2 regions of the Stenotrophomonas sp. Marseille-Q4652 genome follow, and region 1 is predicted to be linked to the other one. Evidence: riboswitches for the same ligand, from Rfam matches in the RefSeq annotation. Region 1 holds a riboswitch; the other holds the start of a gene.
What was found. Region 1 has a riboswitch for cobalamin ahead of LG380_RS11790 (ribonucleoside-diphosphate reductase subunit alpha). Riboswitches for the same ligand answer to the same signal wherever they lie in the genome.
Positions count from the first base shown of each region.

Region 2: another riboswitch for cobalamin. It lies ahead of btuB (TonB-dependent vitamin B12 receptor); the one in region 1 lies ahead of LG380_RS11790 (ribonucleoside-diphosphate reductase subunit alpha).

Region 1 covers NZ_CAKAKE010000001.1:2,470,960-2,478,381, forward strand. Annotated here, with positions in the region: gene LG380_RS11790 (ribonucleoside-diphosphate reductase subunit alpha) at 1-2,097, opposite strand, end outside; cobalamin riboswitch at 2,284-2,508, opposite strand; gene LG380_RS11795 (TfoX/Sxy family protein) at 2,791-3,114, opposite strand; gene LG380_RS11800 (NAD-dependent deacylase) at 3,502-4,323, opposite strand; gene zapE (cell division protein ZapE) at 4,358-5,452, opposite strand; gene LG380_RS11810 (alpha/beta hydrolase) at 5,449-6,117, opposite strand; gene LG380_RS11815 (EamA family transporter) at 6,185-7,051, shown strand; gene LG380_RS11820 (ExeM/NucH family extracellular endonuclease) at 7,070-7,422, opposite strand, start outside.
Region 2 covers NZ_CAKAKE010000001.1:3,133,846-3,141,267, forward strand. Annotated here, with positions in the region: gene fabB (beta-ketoacyl-ACP synthase I) at 1-116, opposite strand, end outside; gene fabA (3-hydroxyacyl-[acyl-carrier-protein] dehydratase FabA) at 116-631, opposite strand; gene dinB (DNA polymerase IV) at 838-1,923, shown strand; gene gph (phosphoglycolate phosphatase) at 2,007-2,663, shown strand; gene btuB (TonB-dependent vitamin B12 receptor) at 2,699-4,558, opposite strand; cobalamin riboswitch at 4,688-4,917, opposite strand; gene LG380_RS14875 (TfoX/Sxy family protein) at 4,964-5,329, opposite strand; gene LG380_RS14880 (GAF domain-containing protein) at 5,326-5,808, opposite strand; gene bioD (dethiobiotin synthase) at 5,924-6,613, shown strand; gene LG380_RS14890 (phasin family protein) at 6,707-7,060, opposite strand; gene queD (6-carboxytetrahydropterin synthase QueD) at 7,207-7,422, opposite strand, start outside.

The sequences.
Region 1 (7,422 bases):
GACCTGGCGCAGCGCTTCCGGAATCTGGCCGATGCCCTGGATCGAGCCGTCGGCCAGCTTGATCGCATCGCGCATTTCCGCGGTCCACAGGCCCAGGCGCTTGAGCTCCTCGACCAGGTAACGGTTGACCTGCAGGAAGTCGCCGGACAGGGTCTCGCGCTTGAACAGGTTGGACACCTGCGGCTCGACGCATTCGTAGCAGCCGGCGATGGAGGCGATGGTCGCGGTCGGGGCGATGGCCACCAGCAGCGAATTGCGCAGGCCCTGGGCCTTGATCCGCTCGCGCAGTGCATCCCAGCGCGCGGTGTCGTCCGGTACCACGTTCCAGGCGTCGAACTGCAGCTCGCCGGTGGCGGCACGGGTGTCGGCGAAGGCCGGGTGCGGGCCGCGCTCGGCGGCCAGCTCGCACGAGGTTTCCAGCGCGTGGAAATAGATTTCCTCGGCGATCCTGGCCGACAGCGCACGCGCCTCGGTCGAATCAAAGGCCAGCCGCTGGCGGAAGAACACGTCCTGCAGGCCCATGCAGCCCAGCCCGACCGGCCGCCAGCGCAGGTTGCCGCGGCGCGCGGTTTCGATCGGATAGAAGTTCAGGTCGATCACCCGGTCGAGCTGGCGCACGGCCAGGCGCACGGTCTCGGCCAGCCTGTCGAAATCGAACTTGCCGTCGGCGTCCAGGTGGTTGCCGAGGTTGATCGAGCCCAGGTTGCACACCGCGGTTTCATCGGCCGAGGTGATCTCCAGTATCTCGGTGCACAGGTTGGACAGGTGGATGACGTTGCCCGCGCGCAGGGTCTGGTTGGAGGCGCGGTTGCACTTGTCCTTGAAGGTCATCCAGCCGTTGCCGGTCTCGGCCAGGGTGCGCATCATCCGTGCGTACAGCTTGCGCGCCGGGATGGTGCGCGCTGCCTTGCCCTGCGCCTCGGCCTGCAGGTAGGCCGCCGCGAACGCGTCGCCATACAGGTCGGTCAGTTCCGGCACCACGCGCGGATCGAACAGCGACCATTCCTGGTCGGCCTCCACGCGTTGCATGAACAGGTCCGGCACCCAGTTGGCCAGGTTGAGGTTATGGGTGCGGCGCGACTCGTCGCCGGTGTTGTCGCGCAGCTCGAGGAAGTCCTCGATGTCGGCATGCCAGGTTTCCAGGTAGACGCAGGCCGCGCCCTTGCGCTTGCCGCCCTGGTTGACCGCGGCCACCGAGGAATCCAGCGTCTTCAGCCACGGCACGATGCCGTTGGAATGGCCGTTGGTGGAGCGGATCAGCGAGCCGCGCGAGCGCACCCGGGTATAGCTCACGCCGATGCCGCCGCTGAACTTGGACAGCTGGGCGATGTCGCCGTAGCGGGCATAGATCGATTCCAGCGAGTCCTGCGGCGAATCGAGCAGGAAGCACGAGGACAGCTGCTCGTGGGTGGTGCCGGCATTGAACAGCGTCGGCGAGCTGGGCAGGTAGTCGAGGTTGCCCATGCGCCGGTACAGCGCCAGCGCCTCCGGCACGTCCTCGCTCAGCGCGCAGGCGATGCGCAGGAAGAACTGCTGCGGGGTCTCGATCACCTTGCGGCTGTGCGGGTGGCGCAGCAGGTAGCGGTCATACAGCGTGCGCAGGCCGAAGTAGTCGAAGCCCAGGTCCAGCGCCGGGTCGATGGCGTCGTTGAGCTTGCGCGCATTGGTCTGCACGAAATCCAGCAGGCGCTCGTTGATCAGCCCGACCTCATGGCCGCGGGTAACCGATTGCGAAAAGGCATGGATCTCCTGGCCGGAAACTTCCTTGGCGATGAAGCGTGCCAGCAAACGCGCGGCCAGGCGGCCGTACTCCGGCTCCTCGCCAATCAGCAGCGCGGCGGTGCGGATCGACAGTTCGTCCAGTTCGGCCGTGGTGGCACCGTCGTACAGGCCGGAGATGGTGCGGGTGGCCACGCGCATCGGATCGACCGCATGCAGACCCTCGCAGCAGCGCTGCACCGCGCGCACGATCTTGTTGAGGTCGACCAGCTCGACGGCGCCGTTGCGCTTGGTCACGCTCATGGTCGTGGCCGTTGGCGGCTGGGTGAGTGCAAAGCCGGTCTCGGCCGGTTCGATGACGGCGGTTGCGTCGGTCATGGCGGTGTCCCTCATGGCGTGTAATGCACGCAGGCCCTGCCCTCGCAGGAATCCCGGGGCCGTGCTGGGCGATGAGTGTGGACAGGCGGCGTCGCAAGGACCGCGACTGCGCCGGCAGGCGCATCCACGATGCCTTCGTCACCAGCCGTCTTCCCCTCGAAGACACCGCAGCCGGCACCGCGCGTTGTGCTTCGCGCGGCTGTCGGCAGGTCTTCGGACTCATGGGCGCGGAAGGCAGCGCCTTCCTCCTACCCGCCGCTTCCCAAGGCCGGGGTGGCCTCAGTGCTGTGTGGCGGGGTCGTTCCCAATTACCGCTGCGGGGCAGTGCCGGACTGGCCAAGAGGCGTCACCGGCTTCCCTTTCAATCCCGCGGGCAGCAAACCCGCCGGAACCGACGACCACAAGATAGTGGGCAGCTCCCTCATGGTCAACACAAAATACGGTGATGGTCCGCGAATGCTTTGTGGCACAGGGATGGCAGGCGTGAGCGCCTCGACGCCACCCGGGAGACCGCCCCAACCGCTGCGCATGCTGTGCAGGATCCCCTGCCGGCCAATGCCACGCAGCAACTGTCGGTCGACCGGTCCGTGTGGCAACCGACCACGGCCTGCGCATCGATGCGTGCGGCAGTTGCCTCTGTCCGACCGGGCGTTCGACCAGTAGCGCAGTGATCGCGCCAGGGCGGATCTTCCGTCACGCCTTGGGCTTGGGCCTGGGAGCCGGCATCGCCGCGGCGGTCTGCTGCAACAACGCCTTCAACGCATCGCCGTCGTCGAGCAGTTCATCGGCCACCGGGTAGGGCTTGGCCCCCGGATAGGGCGGGCACTTCGGCAGCTCTGCCGTCAGCGCCGCGGTGACATCACTGGCCTTGACGAACAGGCTGTTGTCACAGGCGAACGCGATCACCTTGCCATCCAGGTACACGCCGTACTCGCCAAACATCTTCCGGAAGGTCAGGGCCCCGCCCAGTCCGGCCTGCTCTGCCAGGTACTCGAGGAAATCGGAACTGGTTGCCATCACCGCACTCGCCTGCCTGGTGCCGACAGACAATCTGCCATCCCGCCGCCAGCGCGGCCAGACCCATGGCCCCGGCATACAGCCGCCTGGGCGGTTGATACACACGCCGCTGCATCTGGCCCGCATCCCCCGGGGCGCGCGGACAAGCGCAACTTCCTGCCGGAGCCAACCCGGCCAGCCAACAGCGATGCTGATGGCACGCGGATGGACGACCCTGCCATGCGACCATCGCCCTCGTGCAACCAGGTGCAGGGGCTGGACCAGCTGCCAGCCTTGCTGACGTCCCACCAGGATGACCAGCCACTGCAGGTGCGGGTCAGTGGCGATGGTGTGGCGGGTGAGCGCGAAGCAAGCGTCGGCAACAGCATCCCGGTGCGCCACCCCAGGTCAGGGATCCGGTACGGATCCTTCCAGGCAGGCGAGCAGCGCCGGCAAGGCGGTTGCCGCGGTGGCCCGCCACGCCCAGTCCACCGAAGGAGCCAGCGCGGTCGGGGCGGGATTGATCTCGACCACGCGTGCACCATGGCGCCGTGCCAGCGCTGGCAGGCCGGCGGCGGGATGCACCAGGCCGGAAGTGCCGACCACCAGCATCAGCTCGCAGTCGCTGGCTGCCTGCACCGCCGCATGCCACGCATCCGCGGGCAGCGCCTCGCCAAACCAGACCACGCCCGGCCGCACCTGGCCACCGCAGTGGCCGCACACCGGTGGTGCGAGGCGCAGCGGTGTGCTGTCCGGGGCGCACGGCGCCAATGGCGCGTCATGCGGGTGTCCGCAGTCGAAGCAGCGCAGCGCGAACAGGTTGCCGTGGACATGCGCAGCCACCGTGCTGCTGGCGCGCTCGTGCAGGTCATCCACGTTCTGCGTCACCAGCGCCACACTGCCGTGCCGCGCCGCCAGGGCGGCCAGCGCGCAATGACCGGCATTGGGCTGTGCGCGCTGGACACCGGCCATGCGCCAGCGGTACCAGCCCCACACCAGTTCGCTGTCCGCGCGCCAGGCCTCGGCGGTGGCCAGTTGCTGCGGATCGAAGCGCGACCACAGGCTGTCATCGGTGCCGCGGAAGGTCGGGATGCCACTTTCGGCCGACATCCCGGCGCCGGTCACCACGCAGACGTGGCGCGCCTGCGCCAGCCATTGCGCGACCTGTGCGGCCGTATCGGCCTGCGCACTGGAAACTGTGGTTCCGTGGTGGGGTTCACGCTGGGACATGCGGCCTCCGTTGCGGGATGGGCTGGCCCACCGCTCAGCTGCGGTGCGGCGTACCCAGGTATTCGGCGCTCTGCATCTCGATCAGGCGGCTGGCGGTGCGCTCGAACGCGCCGGCCAGGCGGGTGCCCGAATACAGCAGCGGCGGTGCGTCCTGCGCGGTGCAGACCAGGTTGACCTGGCGGTCGTACAGCTCGTCGATCAGGTTGACGAAGCGGCGCGCCGCGTCCTCGTTGAGCCGGTCGAAATGCGGGATGCCACCGACCAGCACGGTGTTGAACTCGCGCGCGATCTCGATGTAGTCCGCCGGCCCGCGCGGGCCTTCGCACAATGCAGCGAAATCGAACCAGGCAATGCTCTTGCCGCGGCCGCGTACCGGGATCTTGCGACCCTCGATCTGGATGTTGCCGCCGTGCGCCTCCTCGCCGCCGCTGAGGTCCTTCCAGCGTCCGCACATCCACCCGTCGCTGCCATCGTCCAGCGGCGCGCGGTATACCGGCGAGCGGGTCAGCGCACGCATGCGGTAGTCCTCGGTGCCCTCGGCGTACAGCTCCACGCAGTACTTCTGCAGCAGGCCGATGGCCGGCAGGAAGCTGTCGCGCTGCAGGCCGTTGAGGTAGAGGTTCTCCACCGCGGTGTTGGAGGTGGTGACCAGGGTCACGCCCTCGGCGAACAGGCGCTCGAGCAGGCGCGCCAGCAGCATTGCATCGCCGATGTCGGTGACGAAGAACTCGTCCAGCACCAGCACGCGCAGGTTGTTGCGCCACTCCTGGGCGATCTTCGCCAGCGGGTCGCTCTGCCCCTGGTGTTCGCGCAGGCGCTCGTGGATGCCGCGCATGAAGCGGTGGAAGTGGGTGCGGTACTTCTGCTCGATCGGCAACCCGTCGTAGAACAGGTCGACCAGGAAGGTCTTGCCGCGGCCGACGCCGCCCCAGAAGTACAGGCCGCGCACCGGATCGGGTTTCTTCCAGAACGCCGACAGCCGGTCCAGCCACCCGTCCTGCTGCGAGTCGACCAATGCTTCGTGGATGCGGTCCAGTTCGGCCAGCGCCGCGTGCTGGGCGGGGTCGTTCTGCCAGTCGCCACGCTGCACGCCGGCCGCGTAGCGCTGGGAAGGAAGCAGTTCGCTCATGCCGCGCCCGCGCCGGGCAGCCAGGCCTTGACGCCATGGCTGACCGCGCCGCGCAGGTCGATCAGCTTGCGGTGGAAGAAGTGGCTGGTGTCGGGCATGCGCACCAGCTCCGGCTGCTGCGGCATCGTCGCCAGCCAGTCGTAGACGGCCTGCGGATCGACGATCTCGTCCTCGTCGCCCTGCACCACCAGCCACTGCGCCGGCGGCTGCAGGTTGCTGAAGTCCCAGCGGCCGGCCGGCGGCGCGATCGAGACCAGCACCTGCGGCTGCAGTTCGCCGGCCATGCGCAGCGACACGAACGCGCCGAAGCTGAAACCGGCCAGCCACATTTCATGGTCCGGCCGCTGTTCGCGCACCCAGGCCGCGACCGTGCGCAGGTCATCCTGCTCGCCGTTGCCGTGGTCGAACTCGCCGGCCGAGGCACCGACGCTGCGGAAGTTGAAGCGCACCGTGGTCACGCCAAGGTCGCGCAGCGCGCGCGCGACCATGGTCACCACCTTGTTGTGCATGGTGCCGCCCTCGGTGGACAGCGGGTGGCAGATGATGGCGGTCACCGGACGCGGCGTGGCCTCGCCCTCGGGCAGGTCGACGGCCACTTCCAGTGGGCCAACCGGCCCCTGCAGGGTGAGGGTGCCGGACTCGGTGGGGAATGCGGGGGTAGTCATGCGGCCATAATACCGGGCTGCCCTGATGGCTTCATCGCCACGCCCTCACCGAGGAACGACGTCGACCATGCATTTCCTGATCCTCAGTGTGCTGTGCTCCGTGGCGGTGTCGGTGCTGCTCAAGCTGGCGCCGCGGCGTGGCATCGACATCGCCCAGGCGGTGAGCTGGAACTACCTGGCCGCCAGCGTGCTGGCACTGTGGCTGCTCAGGCCGTCACTGGCCACGCTGCAGTCGGGCAATGCGCCGTGGCCGGCCCTGCTGGCGCTGGCGGTCGCGCTGCCCGGCATCTTCCTGGTGCTGGCGCGTGCAGTGCGCGAGGCCGGCATCGTGCGTACCGACGTCGCCCAGCGCCTGTCGCTGCTGCTGTCGCTGCTGGCGGCGTTCGCGTTGTTTGGCGAAACCCTCAATGCGCTGAAGCTGGCCGGCCTCGTCCTGGGCCTGCTGGCCATCGTCGGCATCAGCACCCGCGCCCGCCACGGTGCGGCCGGCGACGGCACGCGCAGCTGGCCGTGGCTGCTCGGGGTATGGGCGGGCTTTGCGCTGGTCGACGTGCTGCTCAAGCACGTGGCCCAGGCCGGCACGCCATCCAGCTCGGCGCTGCTGGTGAGCTTTGCGCTGGCCTTCGTCGGCATGCTGGTCTGGCAGCTGCTGCGCCACCTGCGCGGCAGCGCACGCATGCAGTGGCGCAACCTCGGCGCCGGGCTGCTGCTGGGCACGATCAACTTCGGCAACATCCTCTTTTACGTGCGCGCCCACCAGGCGCTGCCGGACAGCCCGGCGGTGGTGTTTGCCGGCATGAACATCGGCGTGGTGGTGCTGGGCGCGCTGGTCGGCACGCTGGCGTTCGCCGAGCCGCTCAACACCCGCAACCGGCTCGGCCTGGCCCTGGCGGTGGTCGCGATCGTGCTGATCGCCCTGGGCGCACGCGCCTGAGACGATCAGCAGGCAAGCTCAGCGGGCGATCCCGATCAGCAGCGGGTCGTGGTCGGAGCTGCGCCACGGGCCGGCCACGTTGCCTTCGGCATAACCCACGCTATCGGCCTCGTCGGCGTTGATGTGCCATTCGGCCGCACCGCGCAGGCGAGTGGCCATGCCCGGACTGAGCAGCGCATGGTCCAGCCGACCGGCCAGGCCACCGTAGACATAGCTGTAGGGGCGCTCGATGCCGGCCACGACGAAGGCGTCCTGCCAGCCATCGGCATGCAGCTGGCGGATCGGCGGCTCCATCGCATAGGCGTTGAAGTCACCCAGCAGCACCATGTCCTGGCTGCGGCTGCCGGTGGGATCGGTCTGCAGCCACTGGT
Region 2 (7,422 bases), 660 kb from region 1:
TGGTCGGGCAGGTGGCGGATGCCGGGGCGCAGTTCGCGCAGGGCGCTGGAAACCGTGTCCAGATCGTTGCCCAGGCACGAGGTGATGCCCATGCCGGTAATGACGACGCGACGCATCAGAAGCTCTCCGTCGAGGTGAAAAGGCCGACCTTCAGGTCACGGGCGGTGTAGATCTCGCGGCCATCGACCAGCATGCGGGCATCGGCCTGGGCCATGACCAGCTTGCGGTTGATCACGCGGCTGATGTCGACCTCGTACTGCACCAGCTTCGCGCTGGGCAGCACCTGGCCGGTGAACTTGACCTCGCCCACGCCCAGCGCGCGGCCGCGGCCCTCGGCCCCGAGCCAGGTGAGGAAGAAGCCGGTCAGCTGCCACATCGCATCCAGGCCCAGGCAGCCGGGCATCACCGGGTCGCCGATGAAGTGGCAGCCGAAGAACCAGAGGTCCGGGGTGATGTCCAGTTCCGCCCGCACCATGCCCTTGCCATGGGGCCCGCCGTCCTCGCGGATCTCGGTGATCCGGTCGAACACCAGCATCGGGTCATTGGGCAGGCGGCCCTTGTTGGGGCCGAACAGTTCGCCGCGCGCGCTGGCAAGCAGCTGGTCGCGCGCGAACGCATGCAGACGGGTCATGGGCAATCCATACGGGGGTTCAGCCGGCGAGGATGCGTCAGGGTCGGGGATCAATCAATCGTTTTAATCGAACGGTGGCGTATGTTCGGCGGAGATCGCCGGCGTTCACGCATGTATCACACCAGCACGTTACCGACACATTTGTAAGGACAAGTGTGCATTTACCGGCTGCAGCTATGATGTTGGCAGCCGTTGCGGACGTTGAAGTGAGCCCACCACGCAAGATCATCCACGTCGACATGGACGCCTTCTACGCGTCCGTGGAGCAGCGTGACGACCCCGCTCTGCGCGGCCGTCCGGTGGTGGTGGCCTGGCGCGGGGCGCGCTCGGTGGTGTGCGCGGCCTCTTACGAGGCCCGGGTCTTCGGGGTGCGCTCGGCAATGCCCGCGCTGCGGGCCGAGCGCCTGTGTCCGGATGCGGTATTCGTGCCGCCGGACTTCACCCGCTACAAGGCGGTGTCGCGGCAGGTGCGGGAGATCTTCCTGCGCCACACCGCGCTGGTGGAGCCGCTGTCGCTGGACGAGGCCTATCTGGACGTCACCGCGTCGCCCAGCCACGGCGGCATCGCCACCGCCATCGCCCAGACCATCCGCGAGCAGATCCGCGAGGAAACCTCGCTGACCGCCTCGGCCGGGATCGCGCCCAACAAGTTCCTGGCCAAGATCGCCTCGGACTGGCGCAAGCCCGATGGCCAGTTCGTGATCCCGCCCTCGCGCGTGCAGCGCTTCCTGATGCCGCTGCCGGTCAACCGCGTGCCGGGGGTGGGCAAGGTGATGGAAGGCAAGCTGGCGGCGCTGGGCATCACCACCGTCGGCCAGCTGCACGCGCTGCCGCTGCCCGAACTGGAGCAGCGCTTCGGCAGCTTTGGGCGCAGCCTGTACAACCGCGCGCGTGGCATCGACGAGCGGCCGGTCGAACCGGACCAGCCGGTGCAGTCGATCTCCTCCGAGGACACCTTCGCCGAGGACCTGCCGCTGGAAGCGCTGGGCCGGGCCATCGCCCAGCTGGCCGAAAAGACCTGGAACGCGACCCGCAAGACCGAACGCGTCGGTCACACCGTGGTGCTCAAGCTCAAGACCGCGCAGTTCCGCATCCTCACCCGCAGCTACACGCCCGAGGCACCGCCGTCCTCGCTGGAGGAGCTGCGGCAGATCGCGCTGGCCCTGCGCGAGCGCGTGCAGCTGCCCGAAGACACCCGTTACCGTTTGGTCGGCGTGGGCCTGTCCGGCTTCCGCGAACCGGAGCAGGTGGCCGTGCAGGGCAACCTGTTCGACACGCTGCCGCAGGACTGATCAATCGCGCGTGCATGCAAGCGGTGACGGCCGCTGCCGGGCGCGTCGCTAGAATGCGCGTCCCCCCGTGCCTGGAGAATGTGTTGGACGCAGCCGCCGTGATCTTCGACCTCGATGGCACCCTGGTGGACAGCGCGGCGGACATCGCCGAAGCGGTCAATCGCACCCTGGCCGACCATGGCCTGCCGCGGGTCGACGAGGCGCGCGTACGCAGCTGGATCGGCGATGGCGTCGGCAGCCTGGTGCGCACGGCGCTGGCCGATGCCGGCAGCGCGCTGGCGGTGGACGAGGTGCTGCCCGGCTTCATGGTCCACTACCGGCAGTGCCTGCTGCGCAGCCCGGCGCTGTATCCGGGCGTGGTACCGGCGCTGCAGGCACTGCGCGAGCGCGGCGTGCCGCTGGCGATCTGCACCAACAAGCCGTCGGCGATGCTGCCGCCGCTGCTGGACCACCTGCAGATCGACACCTGCTTCGACGTGGTGATCGGGGGCGACTCACTACCCGAGCGCAAGCCCAGCGCCGCACCGCTGCTCCACCTGTGCAAGCACTTCGACGTGGCGCCTGCGCAGTGCCTGATGGTCGGTGATTCGGCCACCGACCTGGGCGCCGCGCGCGCGGCCGGCATGCCGATCGCGCTGGTGCGTTACGGCTATCCGCGTGACCTGGACCTGGAACAGGCCGGGGCGGTGGCGCTGGTCGACGACCTGCGCGAACTGTTCGGCGGCGACGTTGCCGCCTGAGGAAGCCGGCGCCCAGGAAGGCGCCGGCCAATGGCTCAGTGGGCCGGGCGGTAACGCAGGCCCAGCTGGTACTCGCGCCCGGGCTGGTTGTACCAGGCGATGGTTTCGTACTGGCGGTCGAACACGTTGCTGGCGCGGGCCTGCAGCGTCCACGCCGGGTTGAGCGCGTACTCCAGACGCAGGTCCACGGTGCCGTAACCGGCCAGGCGCACGCTGTTGGCGGCATCGTCGAATCGGTGGCCGTTGCCGATGACGGTGACGCCGGCACGCAGCGCGCCGAAGCGGCGGTCCACGTCCAGCCGTGCGCTGCTGCGGGCGCGGCGGATCAGCCAGTTGTCGTGAGTGAAGGACCCGGCGGTGCGGTCGCGCGGATCGGTGAAGCTGGCCTGCGCCTCGATCTCCCAGCCGGCCAGGGTGACGAAGCCGGTGGCTTCCACGCCGCGGATGCGCGCCTCGTTGACGTTGACCAGGTTGAAGCTGTCGTCATAGCCGATCAGCTGCTCGATGCGGGTTTCGTAGGCATCGATGCCCCAGCGCCAGTCCTCGCCATGCTGGGCAATACCGAGGTTGGCGCTGCGCGATTCCTCCGGCTTGAGCGCCGGATTGCTGAAGCCCGGGTAGTACAGGTCGTTGAAGGTCGGCGCCTTGAAGCCGGTGCCGACGCTGGCGGTCAGGCGCAGGCCGTGGCCCAGCGCCCAGCCCCAGCCGAGGCTGCCGGTGGCATGGTTGCCGAACTGCTGGTTGTCGTCATTGCGCACGCTGGCCTGCAGGGTGTGCGCGCCGAACCGGGCCTGGTATTCGACGAAGACGCCGAGGTTGTCGCGGCGCGCGCGATCGAACACCAGGTCGCTGGCAATGCGGTCTTCGTACCAGTCCACGCCAGCGGTCAGCAATTGCGTGTCGGCGAGCTGGTGGTCGGCCTGCAGCGAGGCGATGTCGCGGCGGGTCTCGAAGCGGCTGGCGAACACGCGGCTGCCGGCGTCGGCGAAATAGTTGTCGGCCTCGTCGCGGGTACGGCCGGCCTGCGCGGTCACGGTCAGCGCATCCAGCGGATTCCAGCGCAGCTTGCCGCCCAGCACCTGCTGCCGGTTCTCGGCCTCGTTGCCGCCGAAGATGCTGCCGTCGTATTCGTTGAAGCTGCTCACGTCGAGCAGGTGGGCTTCCAGCTGCACTGTCTCGGCCAGCGCGTAGCCGCCGCGCAGGTTGAGCGAGGTATTGCGGTAGCCATCGCGGTCGGGCTCGTCGGCATAGCAGCCGGCGCCCCAGCCGGCGGCGGTGCCGCGGCAGGCGTCGATGCCGTCGGTGGCCTGCCAGGCACCCTGTGCCGAGATCCAGCCACGCTCACCGCGCTGGCTGAAACCGGCGCTGGCCTGGCGCAGCTGGTTGCTGCCGGCGGCCAGGCTCAGGTTCTGCTGCAGGCCCTTGGCCGCGGCGCGGGTGAACACCTGGATCACGCCACCGATGGCCTCCGAGCCGTACAGGCTGGAACGCGGGCCGCGCACGATCTCGATCCGCTCGATCTGCTCCAGCGGCAGGTCCTGCGGGGTCGGCATGCCGTTGTTGGCCGAGCCCATGCGCACGCCATCGACCAGCACCAGGGTGTGGGCGGAATTGGTACCGCGCAGGAACAGCGAGCTCAGCTTGCCGGCGCCGCCCTGGTTGGTCAGGCCGATACCGGCGCGACCCTGCAGCAGCTGGATCAGCGAGGTGGCCTGGCTGCGCTCGATCGCGGCGCGGTCGATCACTTGCACCGGCACCACGCTGTCCTGCACGGGCACGGCGGTGCGGGTGGCGGCGACCACGACTTCATCCAGCTCGGTGGCCGGCTGCTGGGCCAGCGCCATGCCGGGCAGGGCCAGCGTCATCGCAAGGGAAAGGGGGTGGAACGGCTTCATCGGGTTCTCCTGGCATCGCGCACGCCCGCGCGGCCTTGGGCAAGGGGCGGTTGCAGTGCAGGAGGGAAGAAGCGCGACAGGCGCATCGTGCAGGCACGGCGCGTTTGCCGCTGCCATGCCCGCCGCATCGCAACCAGTCGTCTTCCGGGCCGGTCTCCGGACTTGCAGGTCGGTGCGATGCACCGCTTCCGCGCGCCTTCCCATGCCGAAGCACAGTGGCCGATGCGTGGAATCGTCCTGCTTACCGTTGCGGGGGCAGTGCCGGAATGGCCGCAGCGGTCATGCCGCTGCCGGATTCACCGGCTTCCCGTTTCAACCCGTCGCCGTGGCGGCAGGTCACCTGGAAGTGCGCGCAGTCTAGGCCATCGGCCGGTGGGGCGGCAAAGGAAAATGGGGAGGCAACTGTCAGTCGAGCAGGTCGGTGTCGTCCTGCGCCGGTTCGTCACCCTCGCCGGGTGCAACGACCTCGGTCGAGTACACCGGGCCCGAGGCCGGGCCGGGACGCTTGAGCGGCTGCACGGCGATGATCGCCTCGTACTCGGCCACCAGCTGCTGGCGCCTGGCCACCGGCAGCTCCTGCCAGTGGCAACCAAGCAGGGCCGCCTCCAGCGAATACAGCAGGTTGAGGCTGGGCTTGAAGCCGGCGCGGCGGACCTTGACGAAGGCCACCACCGCGCCGGTGTCGATCAGGTCCTGCTGGGTATGCAGGCCGACCTGGCGCAGCCAGGCCGCACTCTTGGGGCCGATGTTGCGCAGCCCCGAGGTACTCATTGCAGCGCCTCGATCCAGGCCTGGGCGATGGCTTCCAGGCCCTGTTGGTCCTCGGCATCGAAGCGCCCCGGCAGCGGGCTGTCCAGGTCGAACACGCCGACCAGCTCGCCATTGCGCACCAGTGGCACCACCAGTTCCGAACGCGAGGCCGCGTCGCAGGCGATATGGCCGGGGAAGGCGTGCACGTCCTCGACCCGCTGGGTCTGCCGCGTGCTTGCCGCCGCGCCGCACACGCCCTTGTGCAGGGGGATGCGCACGCAGGCCGGCAGGCCCTGGAACGGACCAACCACCAGCTCGTTACCGTCGTAGAAGTAGAAGCCCACCCAGTTCAGGTCGGGCAGCGAGTGGTAGACCAGCGCCGACAGGTTGGCGGCGTTGGCGATGCGGTCGTGCTCGCCGTACAGCAGGCCGCGGGCCTGCTCCAGCAGCTGTGCGTATTGTTCCGGCTTGCTGCCGGAGAGCGTGGATGCAGTGAACATCGGTCGAGTTTAGACGGCGCTGCGGCTGGGTGGGAGGGCGGCAGCGGGACGATGGGTTGCGGTCCCGGCAGGGTCAGGGGATCCTGCGCGGCCTTCCGGCCCGTGTCATGCCTCCATGTCCCTGCTGCCCGCGCTCTACATCACCGGTACCGATACTGGCATTGGCAAGACCTTCGCCAGTTGTGCCCTGCTGCATGCCTTTCGCCAGCGTGGCGCGCGTGCGGTGGGAATGAAGCCGGTGGCCAGTGGCTGCGAGCGCACCCCGGCCGGTTGGCGCAACGAGGACGCGCTGGCGCTGCAGGCGGCCAGCGAGCCGACGCCGGCCTACGACGACCTCAATCCGTTCGCGCTGCCCGCGCCGCTGGCCCCGGAGATCGCCGCGGCCGAAGCCGGCGTTGAGCTCTCGATGCCGCCACTGCTGGCTGCCTTCGGGCATCTGCGCGACGAAGCGGACACCGTGGTGGTGGAAGGTGTTGGCGGCTGGTTGGCGCCACTCTCCGCCACGCTGGACCAGGCCGACCTGGTGCACGCGCTGCAGTTGCCGGTGGTGATGGTGGTCGGTATGCGCCTGGGCTGCCTCAACCACGCGCGACTGACTGCGCAGGCGATTGCCGCCTCCGGCGCGTGCTGCATCGGCTGGATCGCCAACGAGGTCGATCCGCAGATGGCGCGCCGCGACGAGAACTTCGCCCTGCTGCAGGCGCGGCTGCCGATGCCGTGCTGGGGCCGGCTGCCATACGCCCCGGGCGCCGACCCGGCCAGCATCGCCGCGCATCTGGCCATTGCCGGCAGCGGTCGCGAATGAGCGGATAAAAAAAGGCCCGGCAGAGGGAGGGATCTGTCGGGCCTTTGGATTGCATGGGGGGAGGGGACCCATGCAAATTCGGTTGTAGGTACGTCAACGCGCCTTGCGTGTTTTCCCGGTCGCGGCCGGGGAGCGGACCAATTCGCCCAGCGCCTCGCTGGTCTTCAGGCCCAGTCCCAGCACCTCTTGGCTGGCCGTGGCCAGGCGCTCGAGGTTGTCACGGGCAAGCTGCAGGCCCTTGGGCAGCAGCTCGCTGTAACCGTCATTGCCCGCTTCGACTACCTCGCCGAGGAATCCGGCAGTGGCAGTGGCGTTCTTCTCGAAGGTCTTCAACTGCACGCCAAAGGCACTTTCGGCCGTTTCCAGCGCCAGGCGGTTGGCCCGGGTGGCGGCAGCGGCGAACTGCTGGGTGTAGCTGCTGAAGGCTTCGTTGAACTGGGCGGACATCGGGTGATCTCCGGAAACAACGCTGTTGCAATGCAACATACGCCCTTTCTGGTGCGATGCAACAGATATTTCGCGATCCGCCCGGAGCAGTTCATTCGATGTTCTGAAACCATGAACCGCGTCGCGTTTTCACAGCGTTTGGCGGCTCAGCCGCGGTAGCGGCAGCCCGAGGTGCAGGTTTCGTGCACGGTCACCTCGCTCAGTTGCGGCAGCGCCGGCTTCAGCCGGTCCCAGATCCACATCGCCAGCACCTCGCTGGTCGGGTTCTCCAGCCCCGGGATGTCATTGAGGTAGTGGTGGTCGAGCTGGTCGTACAGCGGCTGGAAGGCGGCCTTGAGGTCGCCGAAGTCCATGATCCAGCC